2 regions of the Streptomyces blastmyceticus genome follow, and region 1 is predicted to be linked to the other one. Evidence: riboswitches for the same ligand, from Rfam matches in the RefSeq annotation. Region 1 holds a riboswitch; the other holds the start of a gene.
What was found. Region 1 has a riboswitch for thiamine pyrophosphate ahead of thiO (glycine oxidase ThiO). Riboswitches for the same ligand answer to the same signal wherever they lie in the genome.
Positions count from the first base shown of each region.

Region 2: another riboswitch for thiamine pyrophosphate. It lies ahead of ABD269_RS22220 (thiamine ABC transporter substrate-binding protein); the one in region 1 lies ahead of thiO (glycine oxidase ThiO).

Region 1 is NZ_BAAABW010000003.1:63,309-74,858, reverse strand. Features, by position in the region: gene thiE (thiamine phosphate synthase) at 1-49, opposite strand, end outside; gene ABD269_RS04190 (Rv2175c family DNA-binding protein) at 148-513, opposite strand; gene ABD269_RS04185 (NAD(P)/FAD-dependent oxidoreductase) at 635-1,870, opposite strand; TPP riboswitch at 2,024-2,136, shown strand; gene thiO (glycine oxidase ThiO) at 2,134-3,312, shown strand; gene thiS (sulfur carrier protein ThiS) at 3,309-3,548, shown strand; gene ABD269_RS04170 (thiazole synthase) at 3,558-4,361, shown strand; gene pknB (Stk1 family PASTA domain-containing Ser/Thr kinase) at 4,528-6,486, shown strand; gene ABD269_RS04160 (deoxyribonuclease IV) at 6,530-7,393, shown strand; gene ABD269_RS04155 (sulfite oxidase-like oxidoreductase) at 7,423-8,037, opposite strand; gene bfr (bacterioferritin) at 8,191-8,679, shown strand; gene ABD269_RS04145 ((2Fe-2S)-binding protein) at 8,694-8,957, opposite strand; gene ABD269_RS04140 (class II 3-deoxy-7-phosphoheptulonate synthase) at 9,087-10,436, opposite strand; gene ABD269_RS35295 (trp operon leader peptide) at 10,639-10,695, shown strand; gene ABD269_RS04135 (anthranilate synthase family protein) at 10,792-11,550, shown strand, end outside.
Region 2 is NZ_BAAABW010000024.1:331,537-343,086, forward strand. Features, by position in the region: gene rpsB (30S ribosomal protein S2) at 1-89, shown strand, start outside; gene tsf (translation elongation factor Ts) at 186-1,022, shown strand; gene pyrH (UMP kinase) at 1,186-1,965, shown strand; gene frr (ribosome recycling factor) at 2,136-2,693, shown strand; gene ABD269_RS22210 (phosphatidate cytidylyltransferase) at 2,693-3,814, shown strand; gene rlmN (dual-specificity RNA methyltransferase RlmN) at 3,903-5,009, shown strand; TPP riboswitch at 5,067-5,171, shown strand; gene ABD269_RS22220 (thiamine ABC transporter substrate-binding protein) at 5,166-6,251, shown strand; gene ABD269_RS22225 (ABC transporter permease) at 6,341-7,954, shown strand; gene ABD269_RS22230 (ABC transporter ATP-binding protein) at 7,955-8,983, shown strand; gene ABD269_RS22235 (DMT family protein) at 9,058-9,981, opposite strand; gene ABD269_RS22240 (hypothetical protein) at 10,272-11,498, opposite strand; gene ABD269_RS22245 (ABC transporter ATP-binding protein) at 11,480-11,550, opposite strand, start outside.

The sequences.
Region 1 (11,550 bases):
ACAGATACAGCCGGGCGTCGGCGAGCCGCTCGCGCGCGGTGACGGACATCGGGTGGTTCCCCCCCGGGTCGGCGGTGTACGGGCCGGGCTGCCCCGGCCCGTACACCGGACGGTTTTCTCTCGGCGTCTACAGCGCCTGCGGACGGGTCAGACGGCGAGCGCCTGGGCGCGGCGCTTCACCTCCGTGCCACGATTCTCGCGCAGGGCCTGCGCCGGGGTGCCGGGCAGGGTCGGGTCCGGAGTGAAGAGCCACTCCAGCATTTCCTCGTCGCTGAAGCCGTCGTCCCTCAGCAGCGTCAAGGTGCCTGCGAGGCCCTTGATCACCTTGCCGTCGCCGAGGAACTCGGCGGGCACCTGGAGCACCCGGTTCTCGCCGCGGCGCACCGCGATCAGCTGGCCCTCCTTGACCAGCTGCCGGACGCGCGTCACCTCGACATCGAGCATTTCCGCGATGTCGGGGAGGTTGAGCCAGGCGGGGACGAGAGCATCGATCTTTGCGTCAATCTCGGTCACGGGACAAGCCTGCCATCTGGGACTGACAGTCGGTAGCCAGGTTGACCCGACCTGATGTCGGCGGGCGCGTCGCGAGGGGCCGCGGGCGGGCCCGGAAGGGGCCCGCGCCGTCAGCCGGTTCTCACAGCGCGGCCGCCTTCAGCTGCACCGACGCGTTCGCCGCCCGCCCCCGGTCGATGGCCGCGCCCCGCTCGATGAGCTTGCGGCCCTGGGCCAGGTCGCGCGGGCGGCCGACGGCCAGGAGGGCGACGAGGACCTCGCCGCGCACCCAGCAGACCGTCCAGGCGGCGCCCGTCGGATCGCCGCGCCAGATGAGCTCGTCGCCCTCGTCGTGGTGGCCCGCGTACTGCACGAACCTCCCGAACTGCTCGGACCAGAAATACGGCACCGGGTCGTAGACCGGCCCCTCGGCCGTGCCGTGCACGATGTTCCCGGCGACCGTGCGCGGGCCCTGGAGGGCGTTGTCCCAGTGGTGGACCAGGAGCCGCTCGCCGTAGCGGGCGGACGGGAAGGACGCGCAGTCGCCGACCGCGTAGACGTCGGGCACGGAGGTGCGCAGCCGGTCGTCGGTGATCACGGAGCGGTCCGCGGCGAGCGTGACGCCCGACCCCTCCAGCCAGTCCGTGGCGGGCCGGGCGCCGATGCCGACGAGGACGGCGTCGGCGGGCAGCCGGGTGCCGTCGGCCAGCACCACGGCGCCGGGTTCCAGGGAGGCCACGCGCGCGCCGGTGAGCAGGCGGGCTCCGCTGTCGGCGTACCAGTCGGCCATGTGGGCGGCGACCTCGGCGGGCAGGGCGCCCGCCAGCGGCCGGTCCGCGGCCTCGACGACGGTCACCCGGCAGCCCGCCTCGCGCGCGGCGGTCGCGAACTCGGCGCCGATCCACCCGGCGCCGACGGCCACGACGTCGCGCTGCCCGGCGAGCACCGGGCGCAGCCGCTCCGCGTCGTCCAGGGTGCGCAGCAGGTGCACGCCCGGCAGGCCCTGGCTGCCGGGCAGTTCGATGGGCTGCGCGCCGGTGGCGACGACCAGCACGTCGTACGCGACGGGTCCGGCGGAGGTCTCCAGCAGGTGCTCGGCGGGCCGCAGCCGGGTGGCCTCCCGGCCGAGTTCGAGGTCTATGCCCAGCGACGCGAAGTCCACCTCGAAGGCGGAGCCCTCGGCCTTGCCGAGCAGCACGGCCTTGGACAGCGGCGGCCTGTCGTACGGCCGGTGGGGCTCGGCGCCCAGCAGGGTGATCGTGCCGGTCCAGCCCTGCTCGCGCAGGGCCACGGCGGTCTGCACCCCGGCCATCCCTGCTCCGACGATGACGGCGCGCCGGTCACTGGCGGTATGCGGTTCGTTCCGGTGCTCGCTCACCCGATCACTGTAGGGCGGCGGCCGGTCGGGACCGGAGCACCGCGTAGCGAGACCTCTGACACAACGTCACGGTGTTTGACGCGCTCCGGGGCCGCGCACGCCCCCCGTACGGCCTTCCGGGCGGTTCACGGCCCGTACTAGGGTGGCCGCTGTACAAGCACTCGCGGGAGCCCGGACGCACCGGGCTGAGAGGGAGGCTGGCCGGCCTCCGACCGTACGAACCTGATCCGGGTCATGCCGGCGAAGGGAGGGGCTGGACGCCCATGTATGCGTCTTCCACCGCGTCACCGGGGCCGTGCGACGTCCTCGTGGTCGGCGGCGGTGTCATCGGACTGGTCACGGCGTGGCGTGCCGCGCAGCGGGGCCTGCGCACCGCCGTCGCGGATCCCGCGCCGGGCGGCGGCGCGGCCCACGTGGCGGCCGGGATGCTGGCCGCGGTGACCGAGCTGCACTACGGCGAGCAGGAGCTGCTCGCGCTCAATCTCGCGTCCGCGCGGCGCTATCCGCAGTTCACGGCGGAGCTGGAGGAGGCGAGCGGCCGGGACACCGGCTACCGCGCCTGCGGCACCCTCGCCGTCGCCCTCGACGCCGACGACCGCGCCCACCTGCGGGAGCTCCACGCCCTGCAGCAGCGGTGCGGGCTGGACGCCCAGTGGCTGTCGGGGCGCGAGTGCCGCCGGCTGGAGCCGATGCTCGCGCCGGGCGTGTGCGGGGGCGTGCGGGTGGACGGCGACCACCAGACCGACCCCCGGCGGCTCGCCCTGGCCCTGCTGACGGCCTGCGAACGGGCGGGCGTGGCCTTCCACCGCTCGGAGGCCGTACGCCTGCTGCTCTCCGGCGACCGGGCCACCGGCGCCGAGCTCGCCGACGGCACCCGTGTGTCCGCCGGCCGGACCGTGCTCGCCGCGGGCAGCCGCAGCGGCACCCTCGAAGGCGTCCCCGCGCGCGTCCTGCCGCCGGTGCGCCCGGTCAAGGGCCAGGTCCTGCGGCTGCGCGTGCCCCCCGCGTACGCGCCCTTCCTGTCCCGGACCGTGCGGGCGGTGGTACGCGGCGGCCATGTCTACCTGGTGCCGCGCGAGAACGGCGAGCTGGTCCTCGGCGCGACCACCGAGGAGCTCGGCTGGGACACCACCGTCACGGCGGGCGGCGTCTACGAGCTGCTGCGCGACGCCCACGAGCTGGTGCCCGGCATCACCGAACTGCCCCTGGTCGAGACCCTCGCAGGGCTGCGCCCCGGCTCGCCCGACAACGCCCCCCTGCTGGGCCCCACAGCCCTGCCCGGCCTGTTCACCGCCACCGGCCACCACCGCAACGGCGTGCTCCTCACCCCGCTGACCGGCGAGGTGATGGCCGAGGCGCTGACCACCGGACGGCTGCCCGACGAGGCCCGCCCGTTCTCCCCCCTACGCTTCTCGAACGCGCTCCAGGAGCTGCCCGTATGAACCCCATGGACCCCACCGACAGCCCCGAGGCCCACGTCGGCATCAGCGTCAACGGCGAGAGCCGCTCGGTGCCCCGGGGCCTGACCCTCGACGGCCTGGTGGCCGGACTGACCACCGCGCACAGCGGCGTCGCCGCCGCCGTCAACGAGGCCGTCGTACCGCGCGGCCAGTGGGCCGCGACCACTCTCGGCGAGGGCGACCGCGTCGAGGTCCTCACCGCAGTGCAGGGAGGCTGATCAGCCCTGATGGCAGACGATCTGCTCACCATCGCCGGCACCACCTTCACGTCCCGCCTGATCATGGGCACGGGCGGCGCGCCCAGCCTGGACGTCCTGGAGCGCGCGCTGCTCGCCTCCGGCACCGAGCTGACCACCGTCGCGATGCGGCGGCTCGACACGAACGTACGGGGCTCCGTGCTGTCGCTGCTCGCCGAGCACGACATCCGCGTCCTGCCGAACACGGCGGGCTGCTTCACCGCGGGCGAGGCGGTGCTCACCGCGCGCCTGGCCCGGGAGGCGCTCGGCACCGACTGGGTCAAGCTCGAAGTGATCGCCGACGAGCGCACGCTGCTGCCCGACCCGGTCGAGCTGCTGGACGCCGCGGAGATCCTGGTGGACGACGGCTTCACGGTGCTGCCCTACACCAACGACGACCCGGTGCTCGCCCGCCGCCTGGAGGACGCCGGCTGCGCCGCGATCATGCCGCTGGGCTCGCCCATCGGCTCGGGCCTGGGCATCCGCAACCCGCACAACTTCCAGCTGATCACCGAACGCGCCGGTGTGCCGGTGATCCTGGACGCGGGCGCGGGCACGGCCTCGGACGCGGCCATCGCGATGGAGCTGGGGTGCGCGGCGGTGATGCTCGCCTCTGCGGTCACGCGCGCGCAGGAGCCGGTGCTGATGGCGGAGGCGATGCGGCACGCGGTCGACGCGGGGCGGCTGGCGTACCGGGCCGGGCGCATCCCGCGGCGCCATTTCGCGGAGGCGTCGTCTCCTGCGGAGGGCTTGGCCGATTTCGACCCGGAGCGTCCGGCGTTCGGCGGCGCGTAGCCACAACTGGGGCTCCGCCCCAGACCCCGGTCCTCAAACGCCGGACGGGCTTTCGCGGACCGTAACCAGCGAAATCAGCCCGTCCGGCGTTTGAGGACGCGCCCGCAGGGCGCCCCCGCCGCAGGCGGCGAACCGGCCCGCGCCCGGAGGCTCATAGACTCCTAGCGTGGATACGACGCTAGGAGACCCGCTTGTCGGGCATGTGCTGGACGGCCGCTACCGGGTCGAGGCCCGGATCGCCGTCGGTGGCATGGCCACGGTCTACCGCGCCCTCGACACGCGGCTCGACCGGGTGCTCGCGCTGAAGGTGATGCACCCGGGGCTCGCCGCGGACGAGGTGTTCGTGGAGCGCTTCATCCGCGAGGCCAAGTCCGTGGCCCGGCTCGACCACCCGAATGTGGTGGGCGTCTTCGACCAGGGCACGGACGGCACGTACGTCTATCTCGCGATGGAGTACGTGGCCGGATGCACCCTGCGCGACGTGCTGCGCGAGCGCGGCGCGCTCCAGCCGCGTGCCGCGCTCGACATCGCGGAGCCGGTGCTCGCGGCGCTCGGCGCGGCCCACCTCGCGGGGCTGGTCCACCGGGACATGAAGCCGGAGAACGTGCTGATCGGGGACGACGGCCGGGTGAAGGTCGCCGACTTCGGGCTCGTACGGGCCGTGGACACCAACTCCACGGCGTCCACCGGCTCGGTCCTCGGCACGGTGTCGTACCTGGCCCCCGAGCAGATGGAGCACGGCACGGCGGACACCCGCGTGGACGTCTACGCCTGCGGTGTCGTCCTCTACGAGATGCTCACCGGAGCCAAGCCGCACGCCGGCAGCACCCCGGCGCAGGTTCTCTACCAGCACCTCCACGAGGACGTGCCGCCGCCGTCGGCGGCCGTCCCGGGGCTGGCGCCGCAGCTGGACGAGCTGGTGACCACGGCCACGGCCCGCGACCCGCAGCGGCGCCCGGCCGACGCGGTGGGCCTGCTGGCCATGGTCCGTACGGCCCGTGAGGCGCTGTCCGACGCACAGCTGGACGCCCTCCCCCCGCAGGCGCGGACGCCCGAGCCGGGCGCGTCGAGCGGTTCCGAGGACCGTACGAGCGTGATTCCGCGGCCCGCCGCGGCCCGGCCCCTGCCGCCCGCGCAGGACGAGCAGCTGAACCGCACGACGCGGCTGGAGCAGCCGCCCGCTCCCCCGGCCCCGCCGGGCGCGGCGGCACCGCGGGCCGGCCGGCCCCACCGCCGCCGGCCGAGCCGTGGGCTGCTCGCGGCGCTCGTGGCCGTGCTGCTGGCCGTGGTGGGCACGGGCGTCTGGTACATCAGTTCCGGCCAGTTCACCACCGTCCCGGCCGTCCTGGACATGACCCAGGCGAAGGCGGAGCAGACGCTCCACAAGGCCGGGCTCGGGGTGAAGACCCAGCAGGACTTCAGCGACACCGTCGAGCGGGGTCATGTCATCTCGACGGACCCCGGTCCCGGCGGCCGCGTCCGCAACACCGGCAAGGTGACGGTCACGCTGTCGAAGGGCCCGGCCAAGGCCGAGGTGCCCAATGTCGTCGGCATGCCCTTCGACGAGGCGAAGCGGAAGATCGAGGGCGCGGGCCTGACGGTCGGCGAGGTCGGCAAGCAGTTCAGCGGTGAGACCCCGCAGGGCTCGGTGCTGGCCACCGACCCCAAGCCGGGGGTGGAGCGCAGGCCCGACTCCCCGGTCGCGCTGACCGTCAGCAAGGGCGCGGCCCTGAGCGTGCCGAAGGTGCAGGGCCTGTCCGTCGCGGCCGCCACCTCGGCCCTCGAGGACAAGGGCCTGAAGGTCGAGGTCTCGGACGCCCAGGTCTACTCCGACGCCCCCAAGGGCTCGGTGGCGGCGCAGTCCCCGGCCGACGGCGGCCAGGTCGCCAAGGGCGACACGGTCACGCTCACGCTCTCCAAGGGCAAGGAGATGGTGACGGTCCCGGACGTCACCGGGAGGAGCGAGGCCGACGCCAAGCAGGCCCTCACCTCGGCGGGCTTCAAGGTCGAGGTCGACCGGCCGTTCTTCTTCCCCCGGGACTCGGTCGACAGCCAGTCCGTCAAGGGCGGCGACCAGGCCGCCAAGGGCGACACCATCACCATCAGGCTCAAGGGCGGCTTCTAGACCAGTGCGTACTCCCCTTTCGTCCCCGCTTCCCTCCCCGCGCCTGCGCAACCCCGTCGGCGGGCACATCCCCGTCGCCGGGGGTCTCGCCCGGACCGGGCTGCCGTACGCGCGGGAGATGTGCGCCGAGACGGTGCAGGTCTTCGTCGCCAACCCGCGGGGCTGGGCGACGCCGGCCGGCAACCCCCGGCAGGACGAGGAGTTCCGGGCGGCCTGTGCGCAGGAGTCGCTCCCGGTCTGGGTCCATGCCCCGTATCTGATCAACTTCGGCTCGCACACCGAGGCAACGGTCGAGCTGTCCGGGGAGTCGCTGCGGCACTCGCTGCGCCGGGGGCGGGCGATCGGTGCCCTCGGGGTCGTCGTCCACACGGGCTCGGCGACCGGCGGCCGGCCGCGCGGCGAGGCGCTGGCGCAGGTCCACGAACGGCTGCTGCCGCTGCTCGACGAGCTGACCCACGACGACGACCCGTGGCTGCTGCTGGAGCCGACGGCGGGGCAGGGCTCGTCGCTCTGCTCACTGGTCGAGGACCTGGGCCCCTACTTCGACGCGCTGGAGCGCCACCCGAAGCTGGGCGTGTGCCTGGACACCTGCCACGTCTTCGCGGCGGGCCACGACCTCGCCGAGACGGGCGGGATGAAGCGGACGCTCGACGAGCTGGTCTCCGTGGTGGGCGAGGGACGGCTCCGGCTGATCCACGCCAATGACTCCAAGGAGGGGGTGGGAGCGCATCGGGACCGGCACGAGAACATCGGCTCGGGCCATATCGGGGCGGATCCTTTTGCGGAGCTCTTCTCGCACCCTGCGACGGCGGGAGTGCCGCTGACGATCGAAACACCGGGTGGCCCTGCGGGCCATGCGGCGGATGTGGCGCGCTTGAAGTTGCTCCGGGACGGCGCGGCGGCCTGACGGGGATTTCCCTCGAACTCCCCCGGCCGCTAAAGCTCCGGGCCCTCGCCCGGTTTTTCCTGGTAGGAATAGCGCTGTTCGCGCCACGGGTCGCCCACGTTGTGATAGCCGCGCTCTTCCCAGAAACCGCGGCGGTCAGCCGTCATGTACTCCACGCCGCGCACCCATTTGGGCCCCTTCCAGGCGTAGAGATGCGGGACCACCAGCCGTACGGGAAAGCCGTGCTCGGCGGTGAGCGGCTCGCCGTCCTTATGGGTCGCGAAGATGCTCTGCTCGGACGCGAAATCCGCGAGCCGGAGATTTGAGCAGAAGCCGTATTCGGCCCACACCATCACATGGGTGACCTCGGGCGCGGGCGGGGCGAGTTCGAGGATCGTCCGTGCGGGAACGCCTCCCCATTCGGCGCTCAGCATGCTGTACTTCGTGACGCAGTGCAGGTCCGCGACCACCGTCGAATACGGCAGGGCGGAGAACTCGTCGTGCGTCCAGCAGTGCTTGTCGCCGTCGGCGGTCGACCCGAAGACACGGAACTCCCAGCGGTCCGGCCTGAACTTCGGGACCGGCCCGTAGTGCGTCACCGGCCATCCGCGCTGGAGGCGCTGCCCCGGGGGGAGCTCCCCTTTGCGGCTTTCCGACTGACCCATGTCCCCATGGTGTCAGACCTTCGGCAGTGCTGATGACCAGGGGTTCCGCTATGGGGACAACTCCCACTAAGTGTGCACTTACTGGACGGTTCCGGGGGGCGGTGCAAGGATGCGCGCAACCTGCCAGTCACCCTCTTGGAAGGAGCCTCTGCAATGCAGGGCGACCCCGAGGTCATCGAATTTCTCAATGAACAGCTGACTGCCGAGCTGACCGCCATCAATCAGTACTTCCTGCACGCGAAAATGCAGGAGCACCTCGGCTGGACGAAGATCGCCGCGCACACCCGCGCCGAGTCGTTCGACGAGATGCGCCACGCGGAGGTGCTCACCGACCGCATCCTCTTCCTGGAGGGGCTGCCCAACTATCAGCGGCTCTTCCATGTGCGGATCGGGCAGTCGATCGTGGAGATGTTCCAGGCCGACCGGCAGGTGGAGGTCGAGGCGATCGACCGGCTCAAGCGCGGCGTGGAGGTCATGCGGGCCAAGGGCGACATCACCTCGGCCAATATCTTCGAGTCGATCCTCGCGGACGAGGAGGAGCACATCGACTACCTCGACACCCAGCTGGACCTGATCGAGAAGCTCGGTGAGCCGCTCTACCTCGCCCAGTTCATCGAGCAGTCGAACGGCGGGGCGGAGTGACCCGGGGCTGAAGGTCAGGCCGCCTGGACCTGGACCACCCGGGGCGCCTGCCGTATGTGGGGCACCTCGGTGCCCAGCACATCCTGCTCGCCCTGGTCGGCCAGCTCGCGGCGCGGGCACGCGCCGCGGCCGAGCAGGGACTGGATGCGGCGCACGCAGCTGCCGCAGTCGGTGCCGGCCTTGCTCACGGAGGCTATCTGGCGGGGCGTGCACGCGCCCTTGTCCGCGTGGTCACGCACCTGCTGCTCGGTGATGCCGAAGCATGAGCAGACGTACACGCGGGTCACCGCCCTACCGGGTTGATCAATAAGGTAACCCTTACCTTACCCGGCCCGGTGGCCGAATAACAACGGCGTGGGGCGCGGATCACTTTCCGATCCGCGCCCCACGCCGTTCAGCAGGGTCCTCTACTGGTCGCGGTACATCTCCGCGACCAGGAACGCCAGGTCCAGCGACTGGCTGCGGTTGAGCCGCGGGTCGCAGGCCGTCTCGTAGCGCTGGTGCAGGTCGTCGACGAAGATCTCGTCGCCGCCGCCCACGCACTCGGTGACGTCGTCGCCGGTCAGCTCCACGTGGATGCCGCCCGGGTGGGTGCCGAGGCCCTTGTGGACCTCGAAGAAGCCCTTGACCTCGTCCAGCACGTCGTCGAAGCGGCGGGTCTTGTGGCCCGAGGCCGCCTCGAAGGTGTTGCCGTGCATCGGGTCGCAGATCCACGCCACCTGGGCACCGGACGCCGTGACCTTCTCGACCAGGGTCGGGAGCTTGTCCCGGACCTTGTCGGCGCCCATGCGGGTGATGAAGGTCAGCCGGCCGGGCTCGCGCTCCGGGTCGAGCCGCTCGATCAGCGTCAGCGCGTCCTCGGGCGTCGTCGTCGGGCCGAGCTTCACCCCGATCGGGTTGCGGATCTTCGACGCGAACTCGATGTGCGCCCCGTCCAGCTGGCGGGTCCGCTCACCGATCCAGACCATGTGGCCGGAGACGTCGTAGAGATCGCCGGTCCGCGAGTCGACGCGGGTCAGCGCGGACTCGTAGTCGAGGACGAGCGCCTCGTGGGAGGCGTAGAACTCGACGGTCTTGAACTCCTCCGGGTCCACCCCGCAGGCGTTCATGAAGTTCATCGCCCGGTCGATCTCGCGGGCGAGGGCCTCGTAGCGCTGCCCGGACGGGGAGGACTTCACGAAGTCCTGGTTCCAGGCGTGCACCTGGCGCAGGTCCGCGTAGCCACCGGTGGTGAAGGCGCGGACGAGGTTCAGGGTGGACGCCGAAGCCTGGTACATCCGCTTCAGCCGCTGCGGGTCCGGCGTACGGGCCTCGGGCGTGAAGGCGAAGCCGTTGACGGAGTCGCCGCGGTAGGTCGGCAGGGTCACGCCGTCGCGGGTCTCGGTCGGCTTCGAGCGCGGCTTGCTGTACTGACCGGCGATCCGGCCCACCTTCACGACGGGCACGGAACCCGCGTAGGTCAGCACGGCGCCCATCTGGAGCAGCGTCTTGAGCTTGTTGCGGATCTGGTCGGCGCCGACGGCGTCGAACGCCTCGGCGCAGTCGCCGCCCTGCAGCAGGAACGCCTCGCCACGGGCGACGGCTCCCAGGCGCTGGCGCAGCTGGTCGCACTCACCCGCGAAAACCAGAGGCGGATAGGACTCGAGCTCGGCGATCACATCGCGCAGAGCCTCTTGGTCCGGCCAGTCAGGCTGCTGCGCCGCGGGAAGGGAGCGCCAGGTGTTGCCACCGGCGTGGAGTTCAGCGTTCACGGTCACGCTCCAACCCTACGGGGTCACGACGGCGGTCCATCCGCAGGACCGCAGTGTGAGACGGCCCCTGGGCTGCGGGGAGTGGCGAAAAAGCGCCGTCCGTCGGGCGCGGACCGGCGTGCCGGGCGCCCCGCGCTCCGGTGCGCGCTTCCCCGCCACCACCGTGGATCCGTCACCACCCCCCGGCCCGTCCGGTAGGGTGCGCAGCATGTACGCACCGACCAACCAGAACTGGTGGTGGACCGCTCATCCGGCGGCCCACTGATCGCGCGTACACGAAAGACACACCGCGAAGGCCGCCCGGAGGGGCGGCCTTCGGCGTTTCCCGGGGCCGTTCCTCTCCTCACCGGAAGGAACCCAGATGACCGGCGACACCCACGCCCTCCTCGCACGGCTGACCGACCCCGCCTGCCCGCCCTTCGCCCTGCTGCACCGCCGCACCCCCGGCCGGGCGGGCGACGGCGTCGAGCTGCTGACCGGCCCCGTGGTGGAGGTCGGGCGACTGGCCGACATTCCCCTGCCGGACGGCCCGCCCGCCGGTGACCGACCGGCCCTCGACGCGCTGGCCCTCGTCCCGTTCCGGCAGATCCGCGAGCGCGGCTTCGACGTCCGCGACGACGGCACCCCGCTGGCGGTGCTGCGGCCCGAGGAGGCGTACGAGCTGCCGCTGTCCGACGTCCTGGAAGCGCTGCCCGCGCACGAGGTGCGGGTGGAGGGCGGGGCCTTCGACGTGGACGACGACGCGTACGCGCGGATCGTCGAGCGGGTGATCAAGGACGAGATCGGGTCCGGCGAGGGCGCCAACTTCGTCATCCGGCGGACCTTCGAGGGCGAGATCCACGGCTTCTCGGCGGCCGACGCCCTGGCGCTGTTCCGGCGGCTGCTGGCGGGCGAGCGCGGCGCGTACTGGACGTACGTCGTGCACACCGGCGACCGGACGCTGGTCGGCGCCAGCCCCGAGGTGCACGTCCGGATGGCCGGGGGCACGGTCGTGATGAACCCGATCAGCGGCACCTACCGCTATCCCGCCGACGGCCCGGACCGGGCGGGGCTGCTGGCCTTCCTGCACGACCGCAAGGAGGTGGAGGAGCTGTCCATGGTCGTGGACGAGGAGCTGAAG
Region 2 (11,550 bases), on a different contig from region 1:
GCGAGAAGAAGGCTGACGAGACCGAGGCTCCGGCCGAGGCCCCGGCCGCCGAGGCCGAGAAGCCGGCCGCGGACGCCGAGCAGGCCTGACAACTCAGTCGCGGTAGATGACGGCGGGGGACGGCGCGACCGGCGCCGCCCCCGTCGTGCACCCGTAGTCACAACGACTTCCGAGAGAGATTCACCATGGCGAACTTCACCGCCGCTGACGTCAAGAAGCTCCGTGAGCTCACCGGCGCCGGCATGATGGACTGCAAGAAGGCGCTGGACGAGGCGGCCGGCGACCTGGACAAGGCCGTCGAGATCGTTCGCGTCAAGGGCCTGAAGGGCGTGGCCAAGCGCGAGAGCCGCACCACCTCGAACGGTGCCGTCGTCTCGGTCATCGCCGACGACAACACCTCCGGTGTGCTCGTCGAGCTGAAGTGCGAGACCGACTTCGTCGCCAAGGGCGAGAAGTTCATCGCCGTCGCCGAGACGCTGGCCGCCCACGTCGCCAAGACCGCTCCGGCGGACCTCGAGGCGCTCATGGCGTCCGAGATCGAGGCCGGCAAGACCGTCCAGGCGTTCGTGGACGAGGCCAACGCCACCCTCGGCGAGAAGATCGTCGTCGACCGCTTCGCGCAGTTCGCCGACGGTTACGTCTCCGCGTACATGCACCGCACCGCCGCGGACCTGCCGCCGCAGGTCGGCGTCCTTGTCGAGCTCGACAAGGACAACGCCGAGGTCGCCAAGGACATCGCGCAGCACATCGCCGCGTTCGCGCCGAAGTTCCTCTCCCGCGAGGACATCCCGGCCGACGTACTCGAGAACGAGCGCCGCGTCGCCGAGGCCACCGCCCGCGAGGAGGGCAAGCCCGAGGCCGCCCTGCCGAAGATCATCGAGGGTCGCGTCACCGGCTTCGTCAAGGAGAACTCCGTTCTCGAGCAGGCGTTTGCCAAGGACAACAAGAAGACCGTCCAGAAGATTCTGGACGAGGCCGGTGTCAAGCTGAAGCGCTTCTCGCGCATCCGCGTCGGCGCCTGAGCCGTCAGCAGGGCAGCGAATGACCTGCGACCCGCTAGGGTCGTACGCAGCCGACCCTTCACCGGTCGGCCGCTGATGTGACGAGGAGGCCATTGCCGTACAGGGATCTGATAAAGACCCATCCGGCAATGGCCTTCTTCGTATGTGCACGAGGAGATCTCCAATGAATCAGGGTGCGGACGCCCGGCCGGCAGCCGACGACAAAAGCGCTGACCACGGCAAACGCCGTCGGTTTATGCTGAAACTGTCCGGCGAGGCATTCGCCGGCGGCGGGGGCCTCGGTGTCGACCCCGATGTCGTGCACGCCATCGCTCGCGAGATCGCGGCAGTCGTCCGCGACGGCTACGAGATCGCCGTCGTCATCGGCGGCGGCAACTTCTTCCGCGGCGCCGAGCTCCAGCAGCGCGGCATGGACCGTGCCCGCTCGGACTACATGGGCATGCTCGGCACCGTCATGAACTCTCTCGCCCTCCAGGACTTCCTGGTCAAGGAAGGCGTCGAGACGCGGGTGCAGACCGGCATCACCATGGGCCAGGTCGCCGAGCCGTTCATCCCGCTGCGCGCGGTGCGCCACCTGGAGAAGGGCCGCGTCGTCATCTTCGGCGCCGGCATGGGCATGCCCTACTTCTCCACCGACACCACCGCCGCCCAGCGCGCCCTGGAGATCCACGCCGAGGCGATCCTGATGGGCAAGAACGGCGTCGACGGGGTCTACGACTCCGACCCGAAGAAGAACCCCGACGCGGTGAAGTTCGACGCTCTCGAGTACAGCGAGGTGCTGTCCCGCGGCCTCAAGGTCGCCGACGCCACCGCCATCTCCCTGTGCATGGACAACAAGGTGCCGATCCTCGTCTTCGAGCTGCTCGCCGAGGGCAACATCGCGCGTGCGGTCAAGGGTGAGAAGATCGGCACGCTCGTGAGCGACCAGAGCACGCGGGCCTGACGGCCCGGACAACCGCCGTCCTGGGCGATCACGCCGCACAGGGACGGCAACACCGTGCCGTGGGAAGACCCCGGCACGGGGATGGACAACTGCCTGCCGGTCGGACACCGTGCAGGAGAAGACGCGCGCAGGGGCGAGGCTCTGCTTACTGATAACACCAGGAGCAAGTGGTGATCGAAGAGATCCTCCTCGAGGCCGAGGAGAAGATGGAGAAGGCCGTTGTGGTCGCCAAGGAGGACTTCGCGGCGATTCGCACCGGGCGTGCGCACCCCGCGATGTTCAACAAGATCGTGGCCGACTACTACGGTGCGCTGACGCCGATCAACCAGCTGGCGTCCTTCTCGGTGCCGGAGCCGCGCATGGCTGTGGTGACGCCCTTCGACAAGAGCGCACTGCGCAACATCGAGCAGGCCATCCGCGACTCGGACCTCGGTGTCAACCCGAGCAACGACGGCAACATCATCCGAGTGACGTTCCCCGAGCTGACCGAGGAGCGCCGCCGCGACTACATCAAGGTGGCCCGCACCAAGGGCGAGGACGCGAAGATCTCGATCCGCGCCATCCGCCGCAAGGCCAAGGACGCCCTCGACAAGCTCGTCAAGGACAAGGAGTCCGGCGAGGACGAGGTGCGCCGCGCGGAGAAGGAGCTCGACGACACCACCGCGAAGTACGTCGCGCAGGTGGACGAGCTGCTCAAGCACAAGGAAGCCGAGCTCCTCGAGGTCTGATGAACGACACATCCTGGGGAGCCCCGTCGAGCGCCGGGTACTGGGGGTCCACCGACCGCGGCCCCGCCCCCTCGCTCGGTGGGGACGTGCGCCCGGGTTCGGCGGGTCCTGTGCACGAGGCGGGCGTCGCGGCGCAGACTCGGCCCATGCCCATCGTGCCCCCCTCAGGCGGAGACCAGGACGACCGTGACGAGGGGGCCGCCCACCTGCGCGGCCCCCTGTTCCGTGATGAACAGGAGCCCGACATCCGGCCCCAGGAGTCTGCCCCGGAGCCTGCATCCCCCCAGGCACCCAAGGCCGGCAAGAAGAGCGCCGGCCGAGATCTTCGGGCCGCGATAGGGGTGGGACTGGGCCTCGGCGCGGTCATCCTCGCCTCCCTGTTCATCTACAAGCCCGTCTTCCTCGGCGTGATCGTCGTCGCCGTCGTCGTCGGGCTGTGGGAGCTGACGTCCCGCCTCGCCGAGCGGAAGGCCGTCAAGGCCCCCCTGGTGCCGCTCGCGCTGGGCGGTGCCGCCATGGTCATCGCCGGTTACGCGAGGGGCGCAGAGGGCGCGTGGGTGGCCATGGCCTTCACCGCGCTCGCCGTGCTCGTGTGGCGGATGTCGGAGCCTCCGGACGACTACCTCAGGGATGTCACGGCGGGCATCTTCGCCGCGTTCTACGTGCCCTTCCTGGCCACGTTCGTGGCCCTGATGCTGGCCGCGGGCGACGGCGCGTGGCGGGTGCTCACCTTCCTGATCCTCACGGTCGTCAGCGACACCGGTGCGTACGCGGTGGGCTGGAAGTTCGGCAAGCGCAAGCTCGCGCCGCGCATCAGCCCCGGCAAGACGCGCGAGGGCCTGCTGGGAGCCGTGCTCTTCGCCATGGTGGCGGGCGCGCTGTGCATGCACTTCCTGATCGACGGCGGCAAGTGGTGGCAGGGACTGCTGCTCGGCCTCGCCGTCGCGGCCAGCGCCACGCTGGGCGACCTCGGCGAGTCCATGATCAAGCGCGACCTCGGCATCAAGGACATGGGCGCGCTGCTGCCCGGCCATGGCGGGATCATGGACCGGCTGGACTCGCTGCTGCCGACCGCACCCGTGGTGTGGTTGCTGATGGTGGTCTTCGTCGGCAGCGCATAGGGCCCCGGCCTGCGCTTTCTTCGGTGAGGGGTCCGTTGTCCACAGGGCGGCGGGCCCCTCTCCGCGCGTCTGCGACACTGGTAGGACCATGCCTGCACCTGGAGAACTCACTTTCGTCGCGCCGCGCGGGGCCAAGCTGCCCCCGCGGCACCTTGCCGACCTCTCGCCCGCCGAGCGCCGCGAGGCGGTTGCCGCGATCGGCGAGAAGCCGTTCCGTGCGAAGCAGCTGTCGCAGCACTACTTCGCCCGGTATGCGCACGACCCCGCGGCATGGACCGACATCCCCGCCGCCGCCCGCGAGAAGCTCGCGTCCGAGCTGCTGCCGGAGCTGATGAAGGTCGTCCGGCACATCTCGTGCGACGACGACACCACCCGCAAGACCCTCTGGCGACTGCACGACGGCAAGCTCGTCGAGTCGGTGCTGATGCGCTACCCCGACCGGGTCACCATGTGCATCAGCTCCCAGGCCGGCTGCGGGATGAACTGCCCGTTCTGCGCCACGGGCCAGGCCGGTCTCGACCGCAATCTGTCGACCGCCGAGATCGTGCACCAGATCGTGGACGGCATGCGCGCGCTGCGCGACGGCGAGGTGCCGGGCGGCCCCGCCCGCCTGTCCAACATCGTCTTCATGGGCATGGGCGAGCCGCTCGCCAACTACAAGCGGGTCGTCGGCGCCATCCGCCGGCTCACCGACCCCGAGCCCGACGGCCTCGGCCTCTCCCAGCGGGGCATCACCGTCTCCACCGTCGGCCTGGTCCCCGCGATGCACCGCTTCGCCGACGAGGGCTTCAAGTGCCGCCTCGCGGTCTCGCTGCACGCCCCCGACGACGAGCTGCGCGACACCCTGGTGCCGGTCAACACCCGCTGGAAGGTCCGCGAGGTCCTCGACGCCGCCTGGGAGTACGCGGAGAAGTCGGGCCGCCGCATCTCCATCGAGTACGCCCTGATCCGCGACATCAACGACCAGGCGTGGCGCGGTGACCTGCTCGGCCGGCTCCTCAAGGGCAAGCGCGTGCACGTCAACCTCATCCCGCTCAACCCCACCCCGGGGTCGAAGTGGACGGCCTCCCGCCCGGAGGACGAGCGGGCGTTCGTCGCGGCGATCGCCGCGCACGGCGTGCCGGTGACCGTCCGCGACACCCGTGGCCAGGAGATCGACGGCGCCTGCGGACAGCTGGCGGCGGCCGAGCGCTGAGCGCGCCCTCGGAACGGCACTGATACGGTGCCTTCGCACAAACGAACGCACAAATGAACAATCCGACAGGGGAGCGCGAAAGCGCTGAGAGTGCGGCACGGGCCGCAGACCCTCGGACCTGATCCGGGTCATACCGGCGTAGGGAGTCAGCTCATCATGAACACCAATCTCCGGCGTGCCCTCGGCGCGGCCGCCGCCGTCGCGGTCGGCCTGCCCGCGCTCGCCGCCTGCGGCTCTGGCGGCTCCGGGGCGGCCGACGGCGGCAAGACCGTCACCCTCGTCTCGCACGACTCCTTCAACGTCTCGGACGGCGTGCTCAAGGAGTTCGAGAAGCAGAGCGGCTACACCGTCAAGGTGCTCAAGAGCGGTGACGCCGGAGCGGCCGTCAACCAGGCGATCCTCTCCGCGAAGCACCCGCAGGGCGATGTCTTCTTCGGCGTCGACAACACCCTCCTGTCGCGCGCGCTCGACAAGGACCTCTTCACGCCGTACGAGGCCAAGGGCCTGGACCGGGTTCCCAAGGCCCTCCAGGCCGACGCCGCGCAGCACCGGGTCACCCCGATCGACACCGGCGACATCTGCGTCAACTACGACCGCGCGTACTTCGCCGACCACAAGCTGGCCCCGCCGCAGTCCTTCGACGACCTGATCAAGCCGGAGTACAAGAACCTCCTCGTCACGGAGAACTCCGCCACGTCGTCCCCCGGGCTCGCCTTCCAGCTCGGCAGCATCGCCAAGTACGGCGACGACGGCTGGCAGGACTACTGGAAGAAGCTCAAGGCCAACGGCGTCGAGGTGGTCGACGGCTGGGAGCAGGCGTACAACCAGCGCTTCTCCGGCTCCGCCGCCGGCCGGAAGGCCAAGGGCGACAAGCCGCTGGTCGTCTCCTACGCCTCCAGCCCGCCCGCCGAGGTGATGGACGTGAAGCCCGAGCCGAAGGAGGCCCCGACCGGGGTCGCGACCGGCACGTGCTTCCGGCAGATCGAATTCGCCGGACTGCTGTCCGGCGCGAAGAACACCGAGGGCGGCAAGGCGCTGATCGACTTCCTGCTGAGCAAGAAGTTCCAGGAGGACATGCCGCTGACCATGTTCGTCAACCCCGCCGCCCAGGACGCCGCGCTGCCCGGCCTGTTCACCAAGTACGGCGCGAAGGTCACCGATCCTGAGACCCTCGCCCCGGAGAAGATCGCCAAGAACCGCGACCAGTGGATCAAGGCATGGTCCTCGATCGTCCTGAAGTAGACGTCACGGGGAAGCCGCCACAGGGCTCCCGGACGGCCTCAAGGCGGTCCCGGCAGTCCCTCCGGCGGACGGCGGTGCGGCTCGGCCTGATGGTCGTGCCGCTCGCCTTCTTCGGGGTCTTCTTCGCCTACCCCGTCACCGCGATCGTCTCCCGGGGGCTCAAGGACGGCGGGCACTGGCAGTTCGGCCGCATTGGCGAGGTCGTCACCGACCCCGCGATCGGCCACGTCCTGTGGTTCACCACCTGGCAGGCGTTCGCCTCCACCGCGCTGACCCTCGCTCTCGCGCTCCCCGGCGCGTACGTCTTCGCGCGTTTCGACTTCCCCGGCAAGCAGCTGCTGCGGGCCGTGGTCACCGTCCCCTTCGTCCTGCCGACCGTCGTCGTCGGTTCGGCGTTCCTGGCGCTGCTGGGGCGCGGCGGGCTGCTGGACGAGCTGTGGGGCGTGCGCCTGGACACCACGGTGTGGGCGATCCTGCTCGCCCACGTCTTCTTCAACTACGCCGTGGTCGTACGGACCGTCGGCGGCCTCTGGGCACAGCTCGACCCCCGCCAGGAAGAGGCGGCGCGGGTGCTGGGTGCGGGCCGCTTCGCCGCCTGGCGGCGGGTGACCCTGCCCGCCCTGACGCCCGCCGTGGCGGCCGCGGCCCTGATGGTCTTCCTCTTCACCTTCACCTCCTTCGGCGTCGTGCAGATCCTGGGCGGCCCGCGCTACTCCACGCTGGAAGTGGAGATCTATCAGCAGACCGCGCAGCTGCTGGACCTGCCGACCGCGGCCGTGCTCACCCTCGTACAGTTCGTGGCGGTGGCGGTGCTGCTCGTGGTGCACGGCCGGACCGTACGCCGCAGGGAGTCCGCCCTGAAGCTCGTCGACGCCGCGCGCACCGCACGCCGGCCGCGCGGCGCGGCGCAGTGGGCGCTGCTCTGCTCCGTGCTGGTCGTGATCGCGCTGCTGGTCCTGGTGCCGCTCGTCGTCCTCACCCTGCGCTCCTTCGACGGCCCCGACGGCTATGGCCTCGCCTTCTACCGCGCCCTCGCCTCGGCGGGCGACAACGGCGGCACGTTCGTCGTCGCCCCGCTGGAGGCCATCGGCAACTCGCTGGCGTACGCGCTGGCCGCCACCGGCATCGCAGTGGTCGTGGGCGGTCTGGCGGCCGCCGCGCTCACCCGGCGCGCGGGGCGGCTCGTCCGCGGCTTCGACGCGCTGCTGATGCTGCCGCTCGGCACCTCCGCCGTGACCGTCGGCTTCGGCTTCCTGATCACCCTGGACGAGCCGCCGCTGGACCTGCGCACGTCGTGGATCCTGGTGCCGCTCGCACAGGCCCTGGTGGGCGTGCCCTTCGTCGTACGGACCATGCTGCCGGTGCTGCGAGCGGTGGACGCCCGGCTGCGCGAGGCCGCCGCGGTGCTCGGCGCGTCGCCGCTGCGCGCCTGGCGCGAGGTGGACCTGCCGCTGGTGGGCCGCGCCCTGGCGGTCGCGGCCGGTTTCGCGTTCGCCGTGTCGCTGGGCGAGTTCGGGGCGACGGTCTTCATCGCCCGGCCCGACAGCCCGACGCTGCCCGTGGCGGTGGCCCGGCTGCTCGGCCGGCCCGGGGAGCTCAACTACGGCCAGGCGATGGCCCTCAGCACGATCCTGATGCTGGTGTGCGCGGCGGCGCTGCTGGTTCTGGAGCGCGTCCGCACCGACCGTTCGGGAGAGTTCTAGATGTCCCTGCTGCGACTGGACGGCGTGACCGTCCGCTTCGGTGAGCGCGCGGCGCTGGACGCGGTCGACCTGGAGATCGCCGAACACGAGACGGTGTGCGTGCTCGGGCCGAGCGGCAGCGGCAAGTCCACGCTGCTGCGGGTGGTCGCCGGACTGCAGCGCGCGGACGCCGGGCGGGTGTTCCTCTCCGGGAACGACCAGGCCGGTGTGCCGACGCACCGGCGTGAGGTGGGCCTGATGTTCCAGGACCACCAGCTCTTCCCGCAGCGCGACGTGGGCGGCAACGTCGGCTTCGGGCTGCGCATGCGGAGGACGGGACGCGCGGAGGCGGAGCGCCGGGTGGCCGAACTGCTCGACATGGTGGGGCTGCCGGGCGCCCAGCGGCGGTCCGTCGCGGCGCTGTCGGGCGGCGAGCAGCAGCGGGTCGCGCTGGCTCGCGCGCTCGCCCCGCGGCCGCGGCTGCTGATGCTCGACGAGCCGCTGGGCCAGCTCGACCGGAGCCTGCGGGAGCGCCTCGTGGTGGAGCTGCGGGAGCTCTTCGGACGGCTGGGCACCACCGTGCTGGCCGTCACCCACGACCAGGGCGAGGCCTTCGCGCTCGCCGACCGGGTCGTGGTGATGCGGGACGGCCGCATCGCCCAGGCCGGGACGCCGCTTGAGGTCTGGCAGCGGCCCGCGTCGGAGTTCGTGGCCCGCTTCCTCGGCTTCGACAACGTGGTCGAGGCGACGGTGTCCGGCGAGCGCGCGGACACGGTGTGGGGCAAGGTGCCGGTGCCGGCCGGGACGCCGGAGGGCCGCCGCCGGCTGCTCGTACGGCCCGCGGGCGTCCGCCTGGCACCCGTGGTGGACGGGCTGCCCTGCACGGTCACCGGGCGGACGTTCCGGGGCGACCACGTGGTGGTGCTGCTCCGGCCCGCCGACGGCCCGGAGCTGGAGGCGGCGTGCGGACTGCCGGACGCACCGGACGTGGGTGACCGGGTGGGCGTGGTGTTCCGCGCCGACGACGTGGTGGTGCTGGGCGGTTCCTGACCGTACGGGAACGGGCCGGCCGCCTGGTCCGTGAGGACGGGCGGCCGGCCCGTTTTCGTGGGTTTGCCGGTGTGTCAGCCGCTTACTGTCGGCTGGAGTTCCTTCGGCTCAGGTTCCGCCTCCGGCGCGCCTTCCGGTTCGCCGAACCAGGCGACCGCCACCGCGCCGGTCACCGCCAGCAGGAAGCCGAGGATCGCGACCCAGGCGAAGCCGGGACGGGAGCTGTCGCCGAGCAGCAGGACGCCGATGATGCCCGGCAGGACGGTCTCACCGACGACGAGGGCCGCCGTGGCGCCGTTGACCGAGCCGATCTGGAGGGCGACGGTGTGCAGGTACATGCCGACCGCGCCGGATATGAGGATGGCGTAGAGGGCCGGGTCCGCGATCAGGGTGGGCAGGTCGAAGGGGTCGATCCCGTCCAGGATGCGTACGCCCACGCCGATCGCGCCGAAGCCGAGACCGGACAGCAGGCCGGCCAGGATCGCGGCGCGCGACCCCATCAGGCGCACGGCCACGGTGCCGCCGCCCATCAGCACGACCGAGATGACCAGCAGCCACCAGTGGGTGGACCGCGCGGCGTCACCGCCGCCCTCGTGGCCCGCGGCGGTCGCCAGCAGCACCAGAGCGGAGCAGACCACGCCGATGGACGCCCACTCCGGCTTCGTCAGCCGGATGCCCAGGAGCTTGACGCTCAGCAGGGCCGTGACGACGAGGTTGGCGCTGATGACCGTCTGGGACAGGAACAGCGGCAGCATCCGGGCGGCCAGGGCGCCCAGCCCGAAGCCTATGAAGTCCAGGACTGTACCGACCATGAACTCCCAGGTCACAGCGGCCTTCGCGGTGGAGGAGAGGCTCGGCCCGCCATGCTGCGTGGTGCCCGTGGAGGCGGCGGTGGCGGCCTCTCGGCGGGCCGATTTGCGCGATCCCACGGCTTGCAGGACCGAGCCCGTTCCATAACAGGCCGAGGCCGCGACAGCCGTCACTAGGCCGATGATCACCAATTGCTCCGTTCGCCTGATAAACCGTCGTGCTTCTGAGCCAGACGTGCTTTTCGGCGCCGAAGTTGCCTTGGGTCAAGAAAAGGTCAAGAACCAGTCCGTCAGGGGACCGGTGCGACGTCGGCCGCCCCGCGGCCAGCGCCTCCAGCAGGGGCCACGCGGGAAGCGTACGCGTCCGGTGCGCACGGCCGACCAGCACCCGGTATCCGCGCAGCGAGCCCGTGGCGGCGAGCCGGTCGAATTCCTCCAGCGACTCGACCTCCCGCGTGGCGCCGATGGCAGCCGACCCTTCACCTGGTCATGGGCAGCGCGGCCAGCTCGGCGATCGCCCATGTCAGGGGGGTGAGCACGGCCAGCAGCACACAGGTGCGCAGCACGGCCGCGCCACGGAGCATCGAGGCGGGGAGCCCCAGGCGCTGCAGGGCCGCCGTGGTGCCCGTGCGGCTCTGTCGGCTGTCCAGGGCGGCGGTGATGGCGGTGGCGGTGACACAGGCCATCACCAGGGCCGCGCCGAGTCCGGTCAGCGGGCCGAAGGGGCGGGGGCCGGAGCCCTCCCAGGCCGCGCCGTACAGCTCCGCGGCCGCGAGGGCGCCCGAGGCCACGGCGCACAGCACGCCGAGCGGCCGGCCGATGCGGGTGGCCGCGTCCTGCAGTATGCGCCCGGCCAGCAGCCGTACGGCGCCGGGCCGCCCCGCCGACAGCAGGACCCCGCACCAGTGCGTCAGACCGGGTCCGGCGAGTACGAGGCCGAGGGAGGCGAGCAGCCAGCCGCCGATGACACCGGGGGAGGCGCCGTCGGTGCGGCCGGGCAGCGACAGCAGGGTGTCGGGGTCGGGGGCCGGGCCGCGGCCCACGTACGCCTCCATGGCGAGGCCTACCGAGATGATCGCGATGCCCCAGGGGAGGCCGGTGTACACGGGCTTGGGGGTGGGCGGGACGGCCGGCTTCGGCGCGGGAGCCGCCGTCTCGGCCTCGGGGTCCACGGGCGGCTGGGGGGCCGTGGCCTCCCGCCGCGGGCGCAGCACGACGGCACAGGTGGCCGACGCAAGGGCCGGCAGCAGGCCGAGGAGCGTCAGCGTCGCACCCCACGGCAGGTGCGCCTGCCCGTCCAGCAGCCGCTCGGCGGAGCCGCTCAGCGGGGTGCCGCCGAGGTCGCCGCGGAGCTCCAGACAGACCAGCAGGGCGACGCCGCTGCCGAGCGTGCAGGAGATCGCCGTCGAGGCCGCCGCGAGGAGCGACATCCGCACCGGTCCGAGCCCCGCCGCGTCCAGCCCTGCACGCGGGCGCGTGGAGGGGTCCGTACGGGCCACGGCGAGGGCGAACTGCACGACGGCGGCGAGCGGTACGGCGCACCACACCAGCCGTACGATCGACTGCCCGGTCGCCCTGGGATGCGCCACCGCGTACCCGAGGGTGCACAGCAGCAGGAATCCGACGCCCGCCGCGGCGGCCGCGACCAGGAGTCTTCGCAGCAGGACGAGCGGGTGAGCGCCGCGCGCTAGGCGGAGACTGAGCACGCCGCCCTGCCCTCTCCACCGGGCGCGTCGGGCGCCGGGATCCCACTGGCCC